3 regions of the Virgibacillus salinus genome follow, and region 1 is predicted to be linked to each of the others. Evidence: riboswitches for the same ligand, from Rfam matches in the RefSeq annotation. Region 1 holds a riboswitch; each other region holds the start of a gene.
The links. Region 1 has a riboswitch for thiamine pyrophosphate ahead of thiT (energy-coupled thiamine transporter ThiT). Riboswitches for the same ligand answer to the same signal wherever they lie in the genome.

Region 1 (6,636 bases):
TTGAGCTGCATTTACATGCTCAAAGGTTGTATCCACTATCATGCCAGGTGTTACTGATGTTCCACATGCACGAACAATTTGACCATCAGCTTCTACCATACACGTATCACATGTTTGCACAGGCCCTAGTGACTCGTTGTAACAAATTTGTGGCACAAATTCGTCTGTCGTGTTAATCAAATCCAATAGATTTTGGTTATTTTCTGCTAAGTATTCTTTACCATTTATCGTAACAACGATATGGTCTTGATTTTGCACATTATCTCCTCCCTAAAAAATGTATATTTTGGTTCGTGTCACCATAAACTCTGTTCTCATGAGTATATACATTCAGGTTACTATCACGGGCGAATCCGACAGCGGTTATTTGCAAATCATCAGCCAGTCTTAAAGCGAGATCTGTTGGTGCCGATTTAGCCACCAATAATCCAGCGCCAATCTTGGAAACTTTCAATACAACCTCAGACGAAATTCTACCGCTAAACAAAACACATTTATTTTTCAAGGTAATACGATTTTGTAGTATATATCCATACAGCTTATCAAGCGCATTATGACGACCAATATCAATATAAGAACCTATAACCTTATCACCGGATGCCAATGCCGCTTGGTGAACACCTCCTGTTCTATTAAATATTTCTGCCATGGAGTCAAATTCCATCATTAATTGATTGATTTGCTTAGTTGAAATATTTGCTTGTGACATTATTGTTTTAGCAGTATTTACGTCCTGTTTTAAATAGAATTCCCGGCTCTTTCCACAGCAAGAACCAATCCACCTCTCGGACCGTTTGGGAAATGATACAGGAATTGATAAATCTGCATATGCAAAGCCTTTTGCTTCATCAATCGATAGATTTTCCACTTGATCAACTGAACGAATAAGTCCTTCAGAAGCCAGATACCCAAGAGTCAGTTCATACACATCATTTGGTGTGCAAACTATTGTGGCATACTGATCTCCATTAACAGTAATTGTTATTGCGGTTTCTCTGGCTATCTCTTCCTCTTCTGTTGCTTTCAAATGGTGGTGGTACTTTGTTGTCTTCCATAACGACAGGCTTTTTTCACTCACTTTTTAAACCCCTCCTTAAAGCGCTTACATTATTATCTTTAATACATGATTACCCAATTAAAAAAATACAATTTAAAACGTTATCTTTATTTACTGAATATTATAACACATTAATAGTTTAGAAAACCTGGCAATCGTTAAAGGGAGACTTATGAAATTTTTCTTAATAATCTTATACTTTGGTGCAGCACAATCCCTAATGGCAAATGCCTTAGTTACACTTATGCAATAAGAAAGTATTTATACTTTCTAAACTTCAAAAAAAGAGGGTGGGACAAAAGTATTTTAGTCAAAGTAAAATCCGAACCATAATTCAAAATTCTTGAATTATGGTTCGGATTTATTTTTGTTGCTGATTAAAGTTAAATTGTGATGCAATTTGAAAAGTAATTTTTCTGCGACGATGCCGCTTAAGGAAATACATTCTGCGCACCTCTTAGGGCAACGCTTCAGCTTGAGCAGATGTCGCCTTTGTTCCCAGAGCGATGAAAGCAAGTATCTTTCAAATGCGTGGTTAGAGAGCCAAACTAAATACTATAATCGATAATCCTAGTATCTGTCGCATTTTTTATCAAGTAGGTATTAGATCCAACCAATGAAAATGAACGTTCTAAAAATTCTATCCTGTTATTATTCGTCTTTAAAATGGAAAGTTTAATTATGTCCCTGTCTCGTTCATTTAATAAAGTTTTCCTTGCTTATATAAAATGGTCGATATTTTCATTACGGCGTGAATGTAACAGTTCTGCCGCAACGGAAATGGATCACCAAAAAATTGGGGAAAAATCGTATCAAATGTTTCCTTCATTTTATCAAATAAACGCTTAAAAACTTCTTCTTCAGTGAAAAATTGTGTTTCCCGACCTTGCAGCCATTCAAAATAAGAAACAATAACACCGCCAGCATTTGCTAAAATATCTGGGACAATAATGACACCTTTTTCACTTAAATATTTATCTGCTCCACTCGTAACCGGTGCGTTCGCCCCTTCCACTATAATATTAGCCTTAACCTGTTTCATGTTTTCCTGGTACACTTGGTTTTCAAGTGCAACTAAAAATAACACATCAACATTTAAGCTCAGCACGTCATCTCGGTCCTTAATGGTAGCTTTTACCTCCGCTTCTTTTAACTGCTCTTCATCAACTGGAAGGTCCCCACCACTACTGGATGTAAATTTGACAAGACCAGGAATATCTAATCCATCGGAATTATATAGCGTTACATTCCGGTCACTAACCGCCACGATTTTATTGTTCAGATGATTACACTGGAATGCTTCAAGTGCGGCTACAGATCCCACATTACCAAATCCCTGGAATGCCAGTGACAACGTTTTATCCATATGGTCCAATGCAGTTCCAGCAAAAATGTTCTTACGTTCAGAGAGCCACTTTTTCTGATCTTTAACAAAGTTATGAAGCATATAGCGGAATGTAAAATAAACACCTTTACCCGTCGCTTCTCTTCGTCCTAATGATCCACCATTTATGACACTTTTACCGGTGAAGCTGCCACGATATGAACTCCCAGGTCGAATACTCTTATATTCTCCCATCATCCAGTCCATTTCACGATCACCTGTACCAACATCCGGTGCTGGAATATCTTTGTCAGGTCCAAGAATTTCGCTGAAATACTGCACATACTTTTTGCAAATCATATATAATTCTTTATCACTATAATCTCTGGGGTTAATCACTACTCCGCCTTTTCCACCACCAAACGGTACTTCGTGGAGCGCATTCTTCAATGTCATGAGTGATGCAAGGTTAGCCACCTCATCTTCATTCACTGATTCATGAAAACGAATTCCTCCCTTATAAGGTCCGAGAATATTATTATGCTGAACTCGGAATGAAGGAACACGTGTTACCTTGCCATTTTCAAGTGCAATTCGTAAAAAAGATTTATTGACATGATTAGGAGTAGATAAGATAGATACCAGTGACGTAAATGCCTTCTCACGTGTTTTGCCCGTCAGTTCTGGTAAAAATGATTTATCATCCAACAGAGCTTCTAGCGATTCTTGAACAATTTTTGAAGTACTGCTTGCCATATTGAAAACCTCCATCAATAGTAAAATTATCCTAATTCATTAAAGTGTATCATAAGAATTTGCTATAAACTTATATTAGTGTTCTACTTGGAGGATTCACATGTTTATATACAATTATTCAAGTCCTTATAGAATTAAAACAGCAAAAACGGTTGAAATGATTAACCCTAGTATTACCGGAATAAAGTTTTTCCGAACTAAATCCATGACTGAAACTCCACAAAATCCGGCAATCGCAATCATAGAGGACCATGCAACAATTGTTCCTCCACCAGTCCAAATTGAGCCCATTTGACCAATAGCTGCAAGCGTTCCAGAGTCAATCGAGGTACTTTCCAGAGAGGCAGCAAGGGCTCCGGTCAATGGCAGTCCAGAAAATCCTGATCCATCCAGCCCAGTAATAATTCCAATAATTAATACACTAAATGCTGCAAATAATGCACTCTGTGGCAGAAAGGACTGTGTCGATTGAACAAGATCAAATAGTAATCCTGGTGTATTTTCGTCTACACCTAAAATACTTCCGGAAAAATCTGCACTGCCAAGGAAAAAGAACCCCGCAATCGGAATAACCGGACCCATTGCCTTGAAAGCAAATACGAAGCCATCTGTAATATGGTTACTAATATAATCAAGTGCATGTTGTCGACCAAATGCAACCGTCGATAATAATAGCAGGATAACAGCAACTCCACCAATAAATGCGGCGCCGTCTCCACCTTCGAATCCACTCATTCGCCCTGACAGAAGTTTTGTGTACATCATGTAGATTACTACTGCCAAAAGAGCTACAGGAACAAGCACTGCAAATACTTTACTCCACATATTTAAATGTGCCGAATGCGCTTTATTCGTTGACTCTTGCGTTGATTGCAGAGCCTGAAGCTCTTTTTCATTAAGCTCACTATTTTTTGCACGGATTGTTTTTCGATAAAAGAGATATGCTAATCCTATTGCAGCTACACCTGTAATTATGGATAGGATTAATGCTTTATCAGCGACAAGACTTACATCAATACCGGCTGATTTTGCTGACAAGCTTGGAGCAACCTGAACAATATAATCAGAAGACAGCGCCATTCCTTGCCCAGCCAATGCAACAGCAACTGCTGCAGTTAACGCTGGAAGACCTGAGCGAATCGCAGCAGGTACTAGTAATGCGCATATAAGCGGTACAGCTGGTGTCGGCCAGAAGAACAATGAAATCACATACGTAACCCCAATCAAGACAAAAAACGAGACATGGCCATTTATCATTACCTTTTGGATTGGCTGAATCATCCTTCGGTCGGCACCTAAATCACGCAATGAATGAAGCAGAGCCATCATGAAGGTAATAATCAGGAATATACTGAATAGTTCTTTTGCTGCAACAAGATTGGCATTAAAAATTGCGGTAAAACCATCGATCAAGCTTCCATTGTAAACCCAGGCAATCACAAATGTCCCGAGTAACGAAGGAAGTACTACACCTTTTCTGAATATCATCGTGAAAATAATTAGTAGTGTAAATAAACCGTATAGCCAATGAGAAATCGTTAGCTCCACCGATAACACTTCCTTTCTTAAGTGTGCTATAGCCTATGCACCTTAAAAGGAAGCGGTGAGAACTTTGTTGAAATGTTAAAACTATAATTTCCTAATTTGATTCTTTTTCATTTACACATTCATTGCAAAGTAACTTTCCATTTTTTTGAACACCGTCAAAAAAGCCATCCTTACAATAAACGTTTTGCCCACACGACTGGCACTGTCCGATTAATTCTTTCATCATAATCACCTCTACCTTAAGTATAGAAAATTAGCCCTTTTATTTAAAGGGCTAATTCCATGGGCGAAACTATTATGCAGTTCGCAACAATGTTCTAGGCTGTTTGTAGAATAATAGGAATACGAGAATTGTACAAATAATAAAAGATGGCAACATGTAAGATCCACTATACAGTAGAGAATATAACCAGACTGCCTGCCCTTCTGGTGCATAATGTCCAAAGAACACAATTCCAGCAGTAAAATGTGCCAAAAAGCGTAGTGCAGAACCAATAAATACGCCTAACATAATTAATAAAAAGCTTATCTTCGCTTTTCCTTCTTTGACAGCGTGTTGAACAGGTTTAACAAATATACCTGCCATTCCTATTAGAGTGAAAGCAACAATATAATCAAGAAAACCCTGCACAGGTGTTAAAATTATTGGTCCAGACATAACGACCTGCATAGCTCCTAATAAAAAGCCGGCCACCAGACCGCCTTTCAGTCCCCAGCGGAAAGCTATAATGAATATTGGGATCATTGCAAAAGAAACAGATCCACCTTGTGGCCAAATAGAAAATTTTAAAAAAGGTATTATATCTAACAGTAATGCCATGGCAGCAAATATTGCCACCTCAATCATAAACAACGTACGCTTCGAACTCATTCAGATTACCTCCCCTTTAAATAAACACAAAAAAAGCAATGCCAAGGGGAAGCTTCCTGATGGGGAATCCGCTCACAACATTGCTTTTTATTCCATCAAAAAAGCCACCATCCCTACGCTAGTACTAACTAACAGGTTCTAAGGGTAAGAACAATAAATCATGTTCACTCTCAGCCAATCGGCTCCCCCTGTAGGCTTCTATTAATCTGCTTTTTTCATTATATGCATTATAACGTATCAATTTAAAATTTACAACGGTTTCATATTATGAGGAAAAACTTATTTTGTTAAAACTTTAGCTCCTGTATTCGGATGACCGTAGATTTGAACCTTTCCAAAATCCCGGGTTTGAATTAAGTAGACATGTGCTTGCGGCGTACCCAAAATCTGGTACGTTAATCCTCCAAATTTTTCAGGGCGCAGAAAACCTTTTTCATTCCCTTTAACAGGAGATGCATTTAGTGGATAAATTCGCCAAGTTGAAGCCTCCGGTGGCAAACTCAAGTATTTTTTAAGGGTTACGCCACCCCTAATACTCTCATACGGAAATTCAACATACGAGCAAAATGCCTTTACAACTGATTCTGCTAATACTTGCCAATCATCCTTAATCTGCCGTATATCATCACCTCGTGAATCTGCAAATCCATACTCAATTATGTTTGTTATCACCGCCCCTGTATCACGGTTCATATAATAAAAATCGCGAGTACGATCATTTGGCAGTGGCCTTGTAAAAATCCTGCGTATATTTTGACCTGCATGCTGTAATTCAGCAGCTACCTCTTCTGCCATATCCTCTCCACCATAGATAGAATGGATAACCTCACCACCATCCCCTCCACCGGCATTGATATGATTAGAATGACAATACTTTGCACCACTTTCCCGTACAATCTTCGTTCTTTCTGCTGGTGATAAAGTGACATCCTTTTGACGTGTAATTGCAACCGGAATTCCTAACTGTTGATAACGCTGAAACTGATAGAGTGAGATAGTTAGATTCATATCTTTCTCAACCCAATATTTATTGGATCCGCCGCCTGGATCTTTACCTCCATGACCTGGGTCAATTATTAA
Region 2 (6,636 bases), on a different contig from region 1:
TTGAATTCGGTCTGTAGGTAACCCTTCATTCAGTTCATCATTCATGGAACCATAGTGATCTTTTTTGTAAAAGGCTCCAGTTGCTCCAAGTTTATGCAAATTTAGATATGCATTCAAACTTTCAAGTGGATCAAACGTCCATGTAATCATGGAGTAGCCCAATTCCTGTGCAACTTCAGCCTGCTTTAATTTCATTCGTTCACCAAGACCATCCTTACGATAACCAGGCAATATCCCAAGCATGTGGGAACATAAATAGGCTTGACTGCCATCAAATCCTGCAAAGCTGTATAAAAAGCCAACCATTTCTTGTCCATCAAATGCACCTAGAATAACACCACCATGATTTAATGCTGTATAAGTTTGATGCACCGGGTTCGGAGACATTTGCCATACTGCTTCTTCCACTTCCTGCATCTTATGTAGTTCTTTCATACTTGACAGCCGGTGGATTTCTACCTTACTGTTCATCCTGATGGCTCCTTTCAGCAGTTTTGACTAAGGCATTGGTTAAAATCTCAACAGCTTCGGGAATTATTGCATGATTAAATGTCATGTTTGGATGGTGGAGACCTGGTTGTAAATCACATCCTATTGCAAGCATCGTTGCTTTTAAGTGTGGTTTTTTAATTGTATAAAAATGAAAATCATCGCCGCCAGTTGTTGTAATCATCGGTTGCAGTTTATCGACACCAACGCTATCTTTTATAGCATCTTCCATAATCGAAGTAGCTTCCTGATTAATGACTGATGCAGCAATATTTGCGCCTATTTTCAACTCAATGGAAATGTTATGGTAATCGGCAAGCATTGCTGTAATTCGTTTAACGTTTATCATCAGTTCATCCATAACCGCATTGGTTTGCGCACGTAGATCCACTGAAAATGTTGCATTGCCGGGAATAATGTTTTTACTATCACCACCAGCCTGAAAAGCTGTCATCTTAACGGAATGGGGAATCATCGGATTTATGTCGATATTTTTCAGATGCTGGATAAGCTCGGCACCAACATGAATAGCATTTGTATTTAAATGTGGTCTGGCACCATGTGCATCTTCACCTTGAATGACTCCATCAATAAAACAAGCTGCTCCGTGGCGGATAGCTGGTGCAAACTGATTATGTCCTAATTCTTCTATTGGTCGTAAATGCATTCCATATAAATAATCAACATCATCAACAATCCCTTTATCAACTAAGGATAATGCGCCTGTCCCTTTTTCTTCTGCAGGCTGAAAAATAAACCGGAATGTTCCTATATCAGGGTAGCCATCCTCAAGAAGCGTTAACAGTGAGCCGATGGCAATTGTCATATGTGCATCGTGTCCGCACGAATGATTTGCCTGAAATTCACCGTTCACCTCTTGCGATAAGGCATCAATATCAGCTCGCATAGCAACTACTGGTGATCCTTGGCCAATTTCGATAACAAGACCTGGTGAATCATCCAGTGTCGTTATTTTACAGTCATAGTTTTTAAAAAGCTGTCTGATGTATGATGTAGTGTCATGCTCATTCCAGCTTATTTCTGGATGTTCATGTAAATGGGAGAAGATTGTTTTAAGCTGTGGGGTTATCTTTTCAATAGTTGGTTTCATGGATATGCTCCTCTAAACTATTTTGCAAAAAATTTACTTGCTTCTATTCCATCAAATCGTGCTGCACGCTGCTGAAACATCTCCGGTGCTCTTAAAGTTATTGTTCCAATAATACTGTTCATCAGGGAAAACACGGCAGGTACCAAATCAAGTGTCGATAGTTCCTCCAATTGAATCGCCAATGTTATATCTGAATACTCGGTGATGGGCGAATAAGGATTATCTGTAAAAGCAATAATTGTCGCCCCTTGTTTTTTGGCCAATTCAGCCAGTCTTATCGTGTTAATCCCATACCTATGAAATGAAAAAGCAACAAACACACTATTTTCATGTAATTCACTTAGCTGTACCAAAATATCATCATCAGGAGTATGATGCCGTACATTGCCGACCACAAGATTTAGGGCATAGGCAAACCAGCTTGCTAAAGCGTAAGATGAGCGCACACCTGCGATGTAGATATTTTCAGCAGATAACAGCTTCGTAACGGTTTGGTCTAAGTCCGTTTCCGAAATTTGCTCGATTACTGTCTGAATTGTACGTATATCATTGAACATTAGATTTTTAACAGTATTATTTTCTGAATGGTTGGATACCTTTCTGTTTCGAAAATCAGACAGACTGCTCTTTTCAAAAATGCGCTGCTGGTATGTCTGCTGTAAAGATTTATATCCATCATATCCAAGCGTGCGTGCAAAACGTATAATAGTAGTTTCGCTAACACCGATTTTTCTGCCTGCTTCCTGAGCTGAATTCATTGCGAAAATAGATGGATCACTATAAATGTACGATGCTATTTTTTTAAAGCTTTTTGAAAAGCTCGCTTGATGTTCCTTAATTTTCTTGTACAGACTTTCCATGTAAATTCTCCGTGTAGTTTGTCATCTGTTACAGTGAAGGAATTCCTTTTTCTTTCAAAAAATAAAAGTAATTCCTTTATTATAGGTAACATACCATATTAATAGAATTTACTCAATATGTAATCTTGGGAATTATTAAAAAATTTGGTATGAATAAAAGTCCTGGCCAATAAATGACCAGGACGCTTAATTAGTTAGCGGGTGCTCTTTTTTTAGTGATAATCGTCTGAATAATTAAAAATAATCCGCCGACTGCCCAATATAACGGTAGGGCAGCAGGTGCACTAAATGATACAAATCCAATCATAAGTGGGGGTAATAAACCTAAGAAAGCTATCTGTTTTTTCTGTTTTGGATCCATCCCAATTTGCGTGACACGAAATTGGATAAAATAGACGATTACAGCAAGAAATGTCATCATCATATCAGAGTGACCAAGGTTAAACCACATAAAGGAATGAGTGGCAATTTCGGGTGTCTGTCTGATGGCATAATAGAACCCAATTAGGATAGGAAATTGGATGATCATCGGCAAGCATCCCATTGACGAAATTGGATTAAGCTGATGCTTCTGATAAAGCTCCGTCATTTCCTTTTGCATCTGCATTTTTGCATCTGTTTCTTTATTGTCCTTATATTTTTCTTTAATTACATCCATTTCAGGCTTGATCATTTTCATCTTTTCCTGCATTTCTTTGCTGCTCTTCAACTGTTTTAGCATAAACGGCATGATCGCAAGGCGTATCAGTATCGTAATTAAAATAATCGATAGGCCGAAATTGTCACCTAAAAGGGAAGCCGTATATTTTATAAATAGTGAAAATGGATCAACAAAATAATGATTAAACCAGCCAAAGGAGCTGGCACCATTTGTTGTACATCCCGTTAAAAAAACGACTAATATTATTGCGACGAAGCTATATTTTCTAAAGAAAGTGAATACAGTATTCCTTTGCATTGTTGTCCTCCTCGTTTTTTGTTGATGTTTGTAATCGAGAAGGATTGGTTGTCTGTATCATCATCTGGTGCATCAATACGTTTGGTTGTATGTGTAATCCAATTACGAACTTCTATTATTGCACCAAGTTGTTCCTGTTTAGGCAGTAATTTAAAGTGCAGCGCATGGCGCTTCCTAGTGTAAACGTAATTGTTCATCAGTGAATTGTGAAAACCTTTATACATGAAACGACTGCTACAAATTATCGAGAAGACTATTCCCAAATAAAAGTACATCGGAGACATTTCACCAAGCAATTCGTATAATAACTCTAACAGCATCTGTATTCACCCCCTTCAATAGCGTGTTAACTTAAGTACGGTTTTAGACTAGTATTTGTTTCACTTTTTTTGAAACAAACTGATAAAAGTGCTAAACATCCGTTATCATACATAAAAATTAGAACAAGCCTAACAAAAAGGGTGAGTACTTTTGTGGTCAGATTTTAAAACATTCGCATTAAAAGGAAACGTCCTGGACTTGGCTGTTGCTGTTATTATCGGAACAGCCTTTGGAAAAATAGTAACGTCACTTGTTGAAAATATTATGATGCCACTAGCAGGGATCTTAGTAAGTGGTGTTGACTTCACAAATTTAAAGTATACGGTCAGAAAAGCAGATGTATTGTATGGCGAGTTCATCCAGTCGGTATTTGACTTTATTGTTATTGCGGTGTCCATCTTCATTTTAATTCGCATCCTAGCAAAGTTTAAAGGTGAAAAGGAGTCAGAAAAAGAATCGAAGCCTGATGAAAAAGCTGAATTGCTCAAAGAGATACGTGACCTTTTGAAGAAAGAGGATAAGCTAATGCCTAAACAGAAAAAGAAAATTAATATTAATATTTCATCACAGTCAAAGAAGTCAAAGAATAATAAAACTTGAAAAATACATGAAGCTGTGGCATAGTGAATTTGATAGATTAATTGAATAATAAGTTGTAGGGGGACCAGTGTATGCTGGTTGAGATTGCATCCGATAGATGCTGACCCTTGGAACCTGATTTGGTTGAGACCAGCGTAGGGAACAAAGTAAAACAATAGTAATATTGTTCGAATGCGCTCAGGGACTAACCTGGCGTTATTTTTTTGTGCTTTTAAGGAAAATTCCTTTCGTTTCCAATGCCAATCATACTTCCAGAAGTGAACAAAAAAGAGAAAGGGAGATGGAAAATGAAAAAATGGTTGTTCGTAGTATTAATAGCCGTTTTACTAACAGCATGTAATAACGATGCAGGAGAAACTGACGATAAAAGTCAGGAGACAGAACAAGCTAAAGTAGTGCTCGATTGGACCCCCAATACGAATCACACAGGGCTATATGTTGCCCAGGAAAAAGGATATTTTGCTGATGAGGGGTTAGAAGTAGAAATTATGATGCCAGGTGAGGCGGGGTCTGACCAGCTTGTAGCATCAGGTAAAGCTGACTTCGGTGTCAGTGCGCAGGAAGCTGTTACAGAAGCACGTATTCAGGATATTCCAATCGTATCGATTGCAGCGGTTATCCAGCATAATACATCCGGGTTCGCTTCACCAAAAGACAAACAAATTACATCACCAAAAGATTTTGAAGGAAAAACCTATGGCGGGTGGGGTGCCCCGGTTGAAAAAGCGGTTCTTTCATCACTTATGAAGCAGGAAAATGCCGATGTTGAAAAGTTAAATATTGTCAATATGGGCAATACAGATTTCTTCACAGCGGTGAAGCGGGATATTGATTTTGCGTGGATTTACTATGGCTGGACTGGAGTCGAAGCAGAAATGCGCGGAGAGGAATTAAATATGATTTATTTAACCGATTACTCCAAAAAGCTAGATTACTATACGCCTGTCCTTACAACGAACGAAAAAATGATCGCTGACAATCCAGAAAGGGCTGAAAAATTTTTAGCGGCGGTTTCAAAAGGATATAACTTTGCAATAGATAATCCAAGTGAAGCAGCAGAAATCCTCAGCGGGGCTGTTCCAGATCTTGACCCGGAACTTGTTAAGAAAAGTCAGGAATGGTTATCACCGAAATATCAGGATGACGCAGCACAGTGGGGAGTTCAGAAGCAAGAAGTTTGGGAGAATTATTCCAGTTGGATGTATGATAACGGACTTCTTGAAGAAGAATTGAAAGCTGAAGATGCATTTAACAACGAATTTTTGCCAGAATAGGAGTGGGAATATGAACAATTCATTAGTAAGTATTCAAATTATCCCAAAGACAAAAAATGGAGAAGATGTCATTCCATATGTGGACGCTGCAATAGAGGTGATCGAAAAAGCTGGAGTGAAATATGAGGTTCATCCTCTGGAAACTACAATGGAAGGGGAGCTAGCTGAGTTATTCACCGTTATTGAAAAAATGAACGAAAGAATGGTTGAGCTTGGAAGTTCTAGCATTATATCTCAAGTGAAAGTCCTCTATAATCCGAGTGGTGCATCTATGGATAAATTGACGGAGAAGTATCGTTGATGAAAAAGTTCATGAAAAAAGGATGGAAACCTGCTGCGGTTATCCTCCTTTTATTCATTATTTGGGAGGCCTCCAGTAAGTTATTCGAGATACCTGGATGGCTACTGCCAGCGCCTTCGCAAATTTTCCAAACAGGTGTTGAAGGTTGGGCATCCTATCAGCATCATATCTTCTCAACCGTTCAATTAACGATCATTGGATTTTTAATTGGCAGCAGTGTAGGTATTCTGATTGCGATTAGTCTGCATCTTGTACCACAGCTTCGAGAAGCGTTGTATCCATTAATTATTATTTCGCAAAATATACCAATTATTGTTCTGGCACCATTGCTCGTTATATGGTTTGGTTTTGGCATGCTGCCTAAGATTATTGTGATTACGCTGGTCTGTTTTTTTCCAATTGCAGTGTCAGCCTTGGATGGATTCAGGCAAACGGACCACGACCTGAAGCATTATATGCAAATGGCCGGTGCAAATAAGAAGCAGATTTTTTGGAAACTGGAATGGCCAAATGCATTGCCATACGTATTTGCCGGACTGAAAATTTCTGCAACATATAGTGTCATGGGAGCCGTTATATCGGAGTGGCTCGGTGCGAACAAAGGGATCGGCGTTTATATGACATTAGCATCGTCTTCATTCCGGACTGATCGTGTTTTCGTATCTATTTTTCTTGTGATGGTTCTTAGTTTATTATTTTTTGCAATCATTATTTTGGTCGAA
Region 3 (6,636 bases), on a different contig from region 1:
TCCATTGTGTGACTCCCAAGATATGCGAATGTATCTTTCGCATAATCTGACCATTCTGCTTCATTGTACGATGAACTTGCCTGTGTAACAGATGCATCTCTTACTAATGTGATGTCTTTTGCATAATCACTATCAGTTCCAATGTTACCTAATACATCCATTGCACTATCATTCTTTTTTAACACAAATGCATCGTCACCATTAAAATTAGCTACCGCAGAGCTTTCCAAGTCCGTCTGGGATAAAACTTCTGCATCAGCACTTGAATGGGCAACAACAAATACATCATTATGTTCCAAAGTACCTGATAGCTGTACCGACTGACTTGCTTCTGTAGCACCATTACTATACAATTCCAATTCGTAATTTGATAAATCTACTGGATCACCTGTACCATTATAAATCTCGATTGCCTTGTTATACGAACTTCCTTCAATATACTCTGAGATGAATAAGTCCTCTGCCACTACCTCATTACTTTCCGCTTTCACTAGGATCGTAGAATAATTCATGAACACTAGCGTGAAAATAAGAAGCAAATTCAGCATCTTCTTCACAGTCGATTTTTTCATTGGTACCCTCCATTAATATGATATTGTGACACAATTGTGACTGTGGCACACTTTTAATATGGCACATTAAATAAGAGGATACAATTAAGATTTTGTAAATTTATAGTAAATTCTTACTATTTTAGTGATGATTAGTTAAAAACAGTTAAAATTACCCATGCGAACAACATGTCTAATCACCTACAGTATTTAATTTTTAAACTTTTTCTTGTAGCGTAAAATCAATTGAACTGACACCAAGCGACTACTTTGATGAATATGTTAATGCATCTCCCTTGGACATCATAAAAAAAGGGATGCTGACTGCATCCCTTTTTATCTACTCTACTGTTATTGTTTGTTGTTCTTTTCGTGCCAGACACATAATTCCAGCGATTAGATAAAATATCCCGCTAAAGATTCCGGCACCAACTGTTATGATTGCTGCAAGTACAGACGTTACAATCAAAATAATTCCTGCTGCTTTCGGTTTCTTATCGCCTTTTACCAATATGATCGAAATAATACCTAAAACCAATGCAATGATTGAAACAATTGCTAGTACCAAACCTCCACCTTGGAGGACTTCGAGCATAGCCTGCATATCGCCCGTTCCCATTCCAGGCTGTTGCATCATTTCATCCGAAGCCTCATTTAAGACTTGCTCATTGTTAAATAGCCACGCTGCAAATATACCTACTCCAGCAAACAGCATATAGATTAATGCACCAACAATCGTTAATACAATTTCTCCTGTCCGATTCATGACAATCCCTCCCCATTTTGACTTCACTTATTCTATGCAGTAATTTGAATGGAATATTCTAATTACCTATTTCATTTACTACCTTACCATAAAAAATAAAACATTCTATCTTTTATCATAACATTTACCTACTAGAATTTGCCAAAACTAGACCATATCAAAAAATAAGCCAACAATTGAAAGTTGGCTAATATGCTTCAGCGATTATTCTATCATATTAGCAGCGTTCAGATAGCCATGACCTTGAAGATTTGGGGATTGTCCTAAATCTTTACATGCATTATTAAGCTGTTCCTTAACTTGGTCCGGGGATAAATTCGGTTCTATTTGGAGTAATTGTGCGACTACACCTGCACATATTGGCGTAGCCATTGAGATTACTGATAAAGCAAAGTAGTTAGTATCAACTCATGATTCTGAATTTGTTTTATCAAGAAAAGATCTGGGTGATCGCAGAGAGATAATATTTACACCATGCGTTAATAAATTCGGCTTCATCAGACCATCTATTGTTGGACCTCGGTTTGAGAAATCCGCTACCACATCGTCATAATAATGAATTGGTACAAAAAATGGTGAAAAAGGCAAATAACCAGCGAATTATGAAGTTAACCTTCTATATTTCTCAGGATTTCTTGCAAACTTTGCAGCGTACTTTCTAGCATTCTTTTATATAGATCTAAAATAGATTGCCCATAATTGTCACCTGGCACTGCCCACTTCCCATTTAAGGCAACCCATGTTGGAGCCTCCATTCTATTAATTTTGGTACTACATTTATATAATATGAAAAATAGCTAGAATGAAATGGACAAAAGTTTCTTTTATACAAACTTTGGCGAAAAATGTTCGGATGCCTCAACTATCTTGATTTAATAGACTCAAAACGTATTTATCCAATCGTTCCTTCATCATTTCATTTGTTAATCCTGATACACCGAATGCTTCCCACCCAGGATATACCTCAGGAGGTCCAACAAGCATATCAGTCAAAGATAGCAAATCCCAATACCGATTATAGGTAAAACAAGAACCTGCCTGTTGCTGATATGCCTTCAGAAAACCATCTGCTGTTTCAACACCATATAGCATGGCCAGGTTCACTCTGCAATGCCCGACATCAACTCCGCGGGGGCCTCTGCAGCCATTTACCCAATCTACCACTCCGCTAACTAAGCCTTCATCCCATAAAACATTGGCTGGATGATAGTCTCGGTGTATGAAGCAATCTGTCGTTTTTGGTCGAGGTCCTGTTAAGATATTAATAGCACTTCCCCATGTTTTCGGCTCCTTTGACCAGCTTGGCATCTCAAACGTTGATATGTCATTGTAGCTATAATGCTGATATGGAAAGCCCCTCGCTTCAACTTCATGAATTTTCACAAGTCCCCTCGCCAAGCCAGTTAGCCACTCATCCATATTGGCAGGTTTCAATTCTACAGCACCTTCAAGCTTTGTCATGAGAATCGCTGGAATTCCACATTTTTCCCCAGTTTCATCGCAGGCAACAACTTCTGGAGTAGTAATACCTGTGTTTGTAGCCATACGTAAACTTTCAACTTCATGCAAAACCAAATCCGGTTCTTCATCAAGCCATTCCTTATTATCAAACTGCCTGATGACATATTGCTTTACTGACTGATCCACTAGCAGTGTGATGCTATGTAACGTGGATGAGGTACTTCCTTTCAGCCGACTAACCGATTCAACCTTTGCATTCGAATCGACATTATCTTTTACCCATTCAACAATCTGATTCGACAAATATTCGTTATTTTGTTCCAAAAAAATCCACCTCGATTCTTAATATAGATATAATTTTAAATATAATTACTCTGAAATTAAAGGGATTTGATATCATTTTGGTGAAAAATATATAAAGGACGAGGATCATCATGATACCAGGTTATACTGTCTAAAATTACACAGCGGACACCAGAGCCCTTATTTGACAAAAACAGCACTTTTTCCTTAGATATATGTGATATAAGGTATCCGGTGATCGCATATTACAGAAAAAGCACTTTTTTGCAGAAATAGCTTACCCTGTGTCCGCTTACTACAGTTATGAAGAACAATAATATAAAAGGAGAGTCAAAAAGCATGGAACCAATCCATACTAAAGAAGTAGATCAATTCATTGAAAATTTAAATGACCATACAAAGGAAATTACCGTAAGACTGCGGGAGGTTATTTTTCAAACGTCCCCCAATGTAACTGAAGAAATGAAATGGGGAAAGCCATGTTATCTAGAGAATGGTCTTGTATGCTATCTTCAGACTGCACAGAATCATGTTAATCTGGGTTTCTACTTCGGTGCCTCACTTAAGGATAAGGATAACCTGCTTGAAGGAACTGGCAAAAAAATGCGTCATATCAGAGTTAAGCAACTCGATGATATACAACCCAGAAAATTTTCTGCTTTAATTCAGGAAGCCATTGAAATGGAAACATGACTTTTCTTTACTATCATCATGAACCTGAAATAAACCATGACAAAAGTGATTTCTTTTGTTATCCTTAAATTGAAAACTTAATATTTTAATAATTACTACTAGGGGTGCCCAAAATCGAGGGCTGAGAGGAAAGCACGTATAAGCTTTCTGACTCTTACGGACCTGATCTGGTTAATACCAGCGGAGGGAAGTAGACTGACGATATACTTATTTATATCAGCTATTTCAAGCCAGGTCCATTAATGGATCTGGCTTTTTTCGTACGAGCCCCTTTCACGGAAAGGAGGATTTGATTGAACCGAACTCGATTACTTACGACAATGGCAGTCTTTGTGGCAATAGGTACATTGGGTGCACAGTTACTTTGGTTTCCAGCAGGCGTGGCAAAAGCCTATCCTGTCCAGCATGCCGTCAATGTCATGGCCGCAGTAACACTTGGGCCTGGTCCAGCAGTCGGTATTGCATTTATGATTGGACTGCTCCGTAACATGCTTGGACTTGGTACATTACTGGCGTTTCCCGGCGGCATGATTGGAGCATTTCTAGCTGGATACTTGTTTCAGAAGACTCATAAAAAAGCCATAGCTGCTGTGGGAGAGGCAATTGGTACCGGAATCATCGGAGCACTTTTTGCTGTTCCATTTGCAAAGCTATTGATGGGTAGTTCAGCTGGTGCTTTGTTCTTTATACCGTCGTTTCTTATTAGCAGTGTTACTGGAGCATTGATAGGCTGGTTTGTTATTTCACGTGTTAATCAGGAAAGACTAGTTCAAAATAAAATATAGGAAAAACTACTAGGGGCGCTGTACTGGCTGAGAAACGGAAATATTCCTTGTCCCTTGGAACCTGATCTGGATAATGCCTGCGCAGGGAAGTGGTTGAGGGCCGCATTCTGTACCTCTAGTAATCTACTTTTATCCCCTAGTAGCTTCCTAAATCATTGGAGGCTTTGTTATGTCATTCACACAACAATTAAGAGATGAGAACCAAGATATTTTTCAAGCAATATTTAATCACCCATTTGTCGATGGTATTGGAAAAAAAGATGTTCCCAACGAATCAATTGCGCATTATATTAAAGCAGATTTTGAGTATTTGAATGCATTTATGCGAATTTATGGAATTGCTCTCTCCAAATCCAATAAGCGCGAGGACATCCGCTTCTTTGGGGAACAAATCCAATTTGTTTTAAATAGTGAAAGCCACCCACATCATAACTTTTGCGACTATATAGGGGTTGGCTACGAGGAGCTCCAAGGTCACCCGCTTCCACCAACTGCTGATCATTACATTAAGCATATGATGTATCACGCGCAAATTGGCAGTTTAGCTGAAACCATTGGTGCACTGCTCCCTTGCCCGTGGACATATTTGGAAATAGGCTATGCGTTAATGAACAAATATAAACCAGAAAAGCATCATCCATTTTATCCATGGATCAGCTTTTATGCTGATGAACGATTTGGCAAAATAGTGATGGAAATGCGAAACCGCTTGGATGAATTTGCTGAAAATACTTCACGGGATGAACAAAAAAAGATAAAAGAAGCATTCCGTAAAAGCTGCCAATTAGAGCTGGCTTTTTGGGAAATGGCCTATACTTGTGAAGATTGGCCAATGAAAGAGTTGGTGATTGGCCGATGAAAAGCATTCCATGCGCACTTACAATCGCTGGCACTGACCCCAGTGGTGGAGCCGGAATACAAGCAGACTTAAAAACCTTCCAGGAACTGAAGACTTACGGTATGTCTGTCATTACATCCGTTGTTGCCCAAAATACAACAGGTGTCCAGAATGTGCACCATCTCCCTGTTGAAATGATTGAACAACAATTGGATTCTGTTATGACCGATATCCCCTTTCAGGCATTTAAGACTGGAATGATCGCCAACGTTGACATGATGCAGGCTATTGCTCAAAAGATTATCGGTTTAAACATCACTTATGTTATGGACCCGGTGATGGTCGCAACAAGTGGAGATCCATTAATCGCCAGAGATGCCAGGGATTATTTACGGAAGAAACTATTACCAATGACATCGTTAGTAACGCCAAATATCCCTGAAGCAGAAGATATTACGGGTGAAAAAATTGAAACACTGGACGACATGAAAAAGGCTGCGAACCAAATAGTTCACGAATTTGGAGCAGGTGCATCTTTGGTTAAAGGTGGCCATTTGCAAGGTGAAGCAATCGATTTTTTATATGACGGAAGTTCGATACACACTTTTTCAACCAAACGAATTGATACAAAAAATACGCACGGAACTGGCTGTACTTATTCAGCAGCCATTACTGCCTACTTAAGCCAAGGAGATTCTTTACCAGTGGCCGTTAAAAAAGCAAAAGATTACGTCACTGCTGCAATCCGTCATTCATTTTCACTCGGTCATGGAAGTGGGCCGGCAAATCATTGGGCACAACACATGGAAAGGGTGAGGTAAATGAACAAAGATATTATTCAAAAAGTAAGAGATCAAAGTCCGTTGATTCACCATCTGACAAATCAAGTTGTGATGAACTTTACAGCAAATGGCTTGCTATCCTTTGGCGGAACCCCAATCATGGCTAAAGCTGAAGAGGAAGCGAAGGACATGGCGTCCATTGCGGATGGCATACTTTTAAACATCGGAACCATAACAGCACAGGAGCTCCCAGCAATGATCACAGCAGGGAAAACAGCTAATGAAAAAGGAATACCAGTGGTTCTTGATCCTGTTGGTGTCGCGGCAACACCATTTCGGACATCTGTTGTAAAAGAAATTCTGAATACAGTGCAGCCAACCGTCATCAAGGGAAATGCTGGCGAAATTGCACACCTCGTAGAAATTCCCTGGGATACAAAAGGCGTAGAATCAATAG

Region 2: another riboswitch for thiamine pyrophosphate. It lies ahead of BLS02_RS11980 (ABC transporter substrate-binding protein); the one in region 1 lies ahead of thiT (energy-coupled thiamine transporter ThiT).
Region 3: another riboswitch for thiamine pyrophosphate. It lies ahead of thiW (energy coupling factor transporter S component ThiW); the one in region 1 lies ahead of thiT (energy-coupled thiamine transporter ThiT).

The regions. Positions count from the first base shown of each region.
Region 1 is NZ_FNKD01000002.1:928,254-934,889, forward strand. It holds gene fdhF (formate dehydrogenase subunit alpha) at 1-258, opposite strand, end outside; gene fdhD (formate dehydrogenase accessory sulfurtransferase FdhD) at 260-1,078, opposite strand; gene BLS02_RS11490 (Glu/Leu/Phe/Val family dehydrogenase) at 1,758-3,137, opposite strand; gene BLS02_RS11495 (hypothetical protein) at 3,264-4,685, opposite strand; gene BLS02_RS19330 (hypothetical protein) at 4,777-4,911, opposite strand; gene thiT (energy-coupled thiamine transporter ThiT) at 4,981-5,556, opposite strand; TPP riboswitch at 5,650-5,755, opposite strand; gene BLS02_RS11505 (N-acetylmuramoyl-L-alanine amidase family protein) at 5,836-6,636, opposite strand, start outside.
Region 2 is NZ_FNKD01000003.1:20,889-27,524, forward strand. It holds gene BLS02_RS11950 (GNAT family N-acetyltransferase) at 1-471, opposite strand, end outside; gene BLS02_RS11955 (M20 peptidase aminoacylase family protein) at 461-1,600, opposite strand; gene BLS02_RS11960 (MurR/RpiR family transcriptional regulator) at 1,618-2,460, opposite strand; gene yidC (membrane protein insertase YidC) at 2,651-3,418, opposite strand; gene BLS02_RS11970 (hypothetical protein) at 3,364-3,738, opposite strand; gene mscL (large-conductance mechanosensitive channel protein MscL) at 3,890-4,339, shown strand; TPP riboswitch at 4,387-4,497, shown strand; gene BLS02_RS11980 (ABC transporter substrate-binding protein) at 4,627-5,613, shown strand; gene BLS02_RS11985 (thiamine-binding protein) at 5,624-5,914, shown strand; gene BLS02_RS11990 (ABC transporter permease) at 5,914-6,636, shown strand, end outside.
Region 3 is NZ_FNKD01000004.1:101,028-107,663, reverse strand. It holds gene BLS02_RS16140 (5'-nucleotidase C-terminal domain-containing protein) at 1-572, opposite strand, end outside; gene BLS02_RS16135 (DUF4064 domain-containing protein) at 892-1,317, opposite strand; gene BLS02_RS19240 (S8 family serine peptidase) at 1,522-1,689, opposite strand; gene BLS02_RS16130 (aminoglycoside phosphotransferase family protein) at 2,176-3,102, opposite strand; gene BLS02_RS16125 (DUF1801 domain-containing protein) at 3,421-3,774, shown strand; TPP riboswitch at 3,865-3,980, shown strand; gene thiW (energy coupling factor transporter S component ThiW) at 4,068-4,559, shown strand; TPP riboswitch at 4,561-4,664, shown strand; gene tenA (thiaminase II) at 4,729-5,418, shown strand; gene thiD (bifunctional hydroxymethylpyrimidine kinase/phosphomethylpyrimidine kinase) at 5,415-6,218, shown strand; gene thiM (hydroxyethylthiazole kinase) at 6,219-6,636, shown strand, end outside.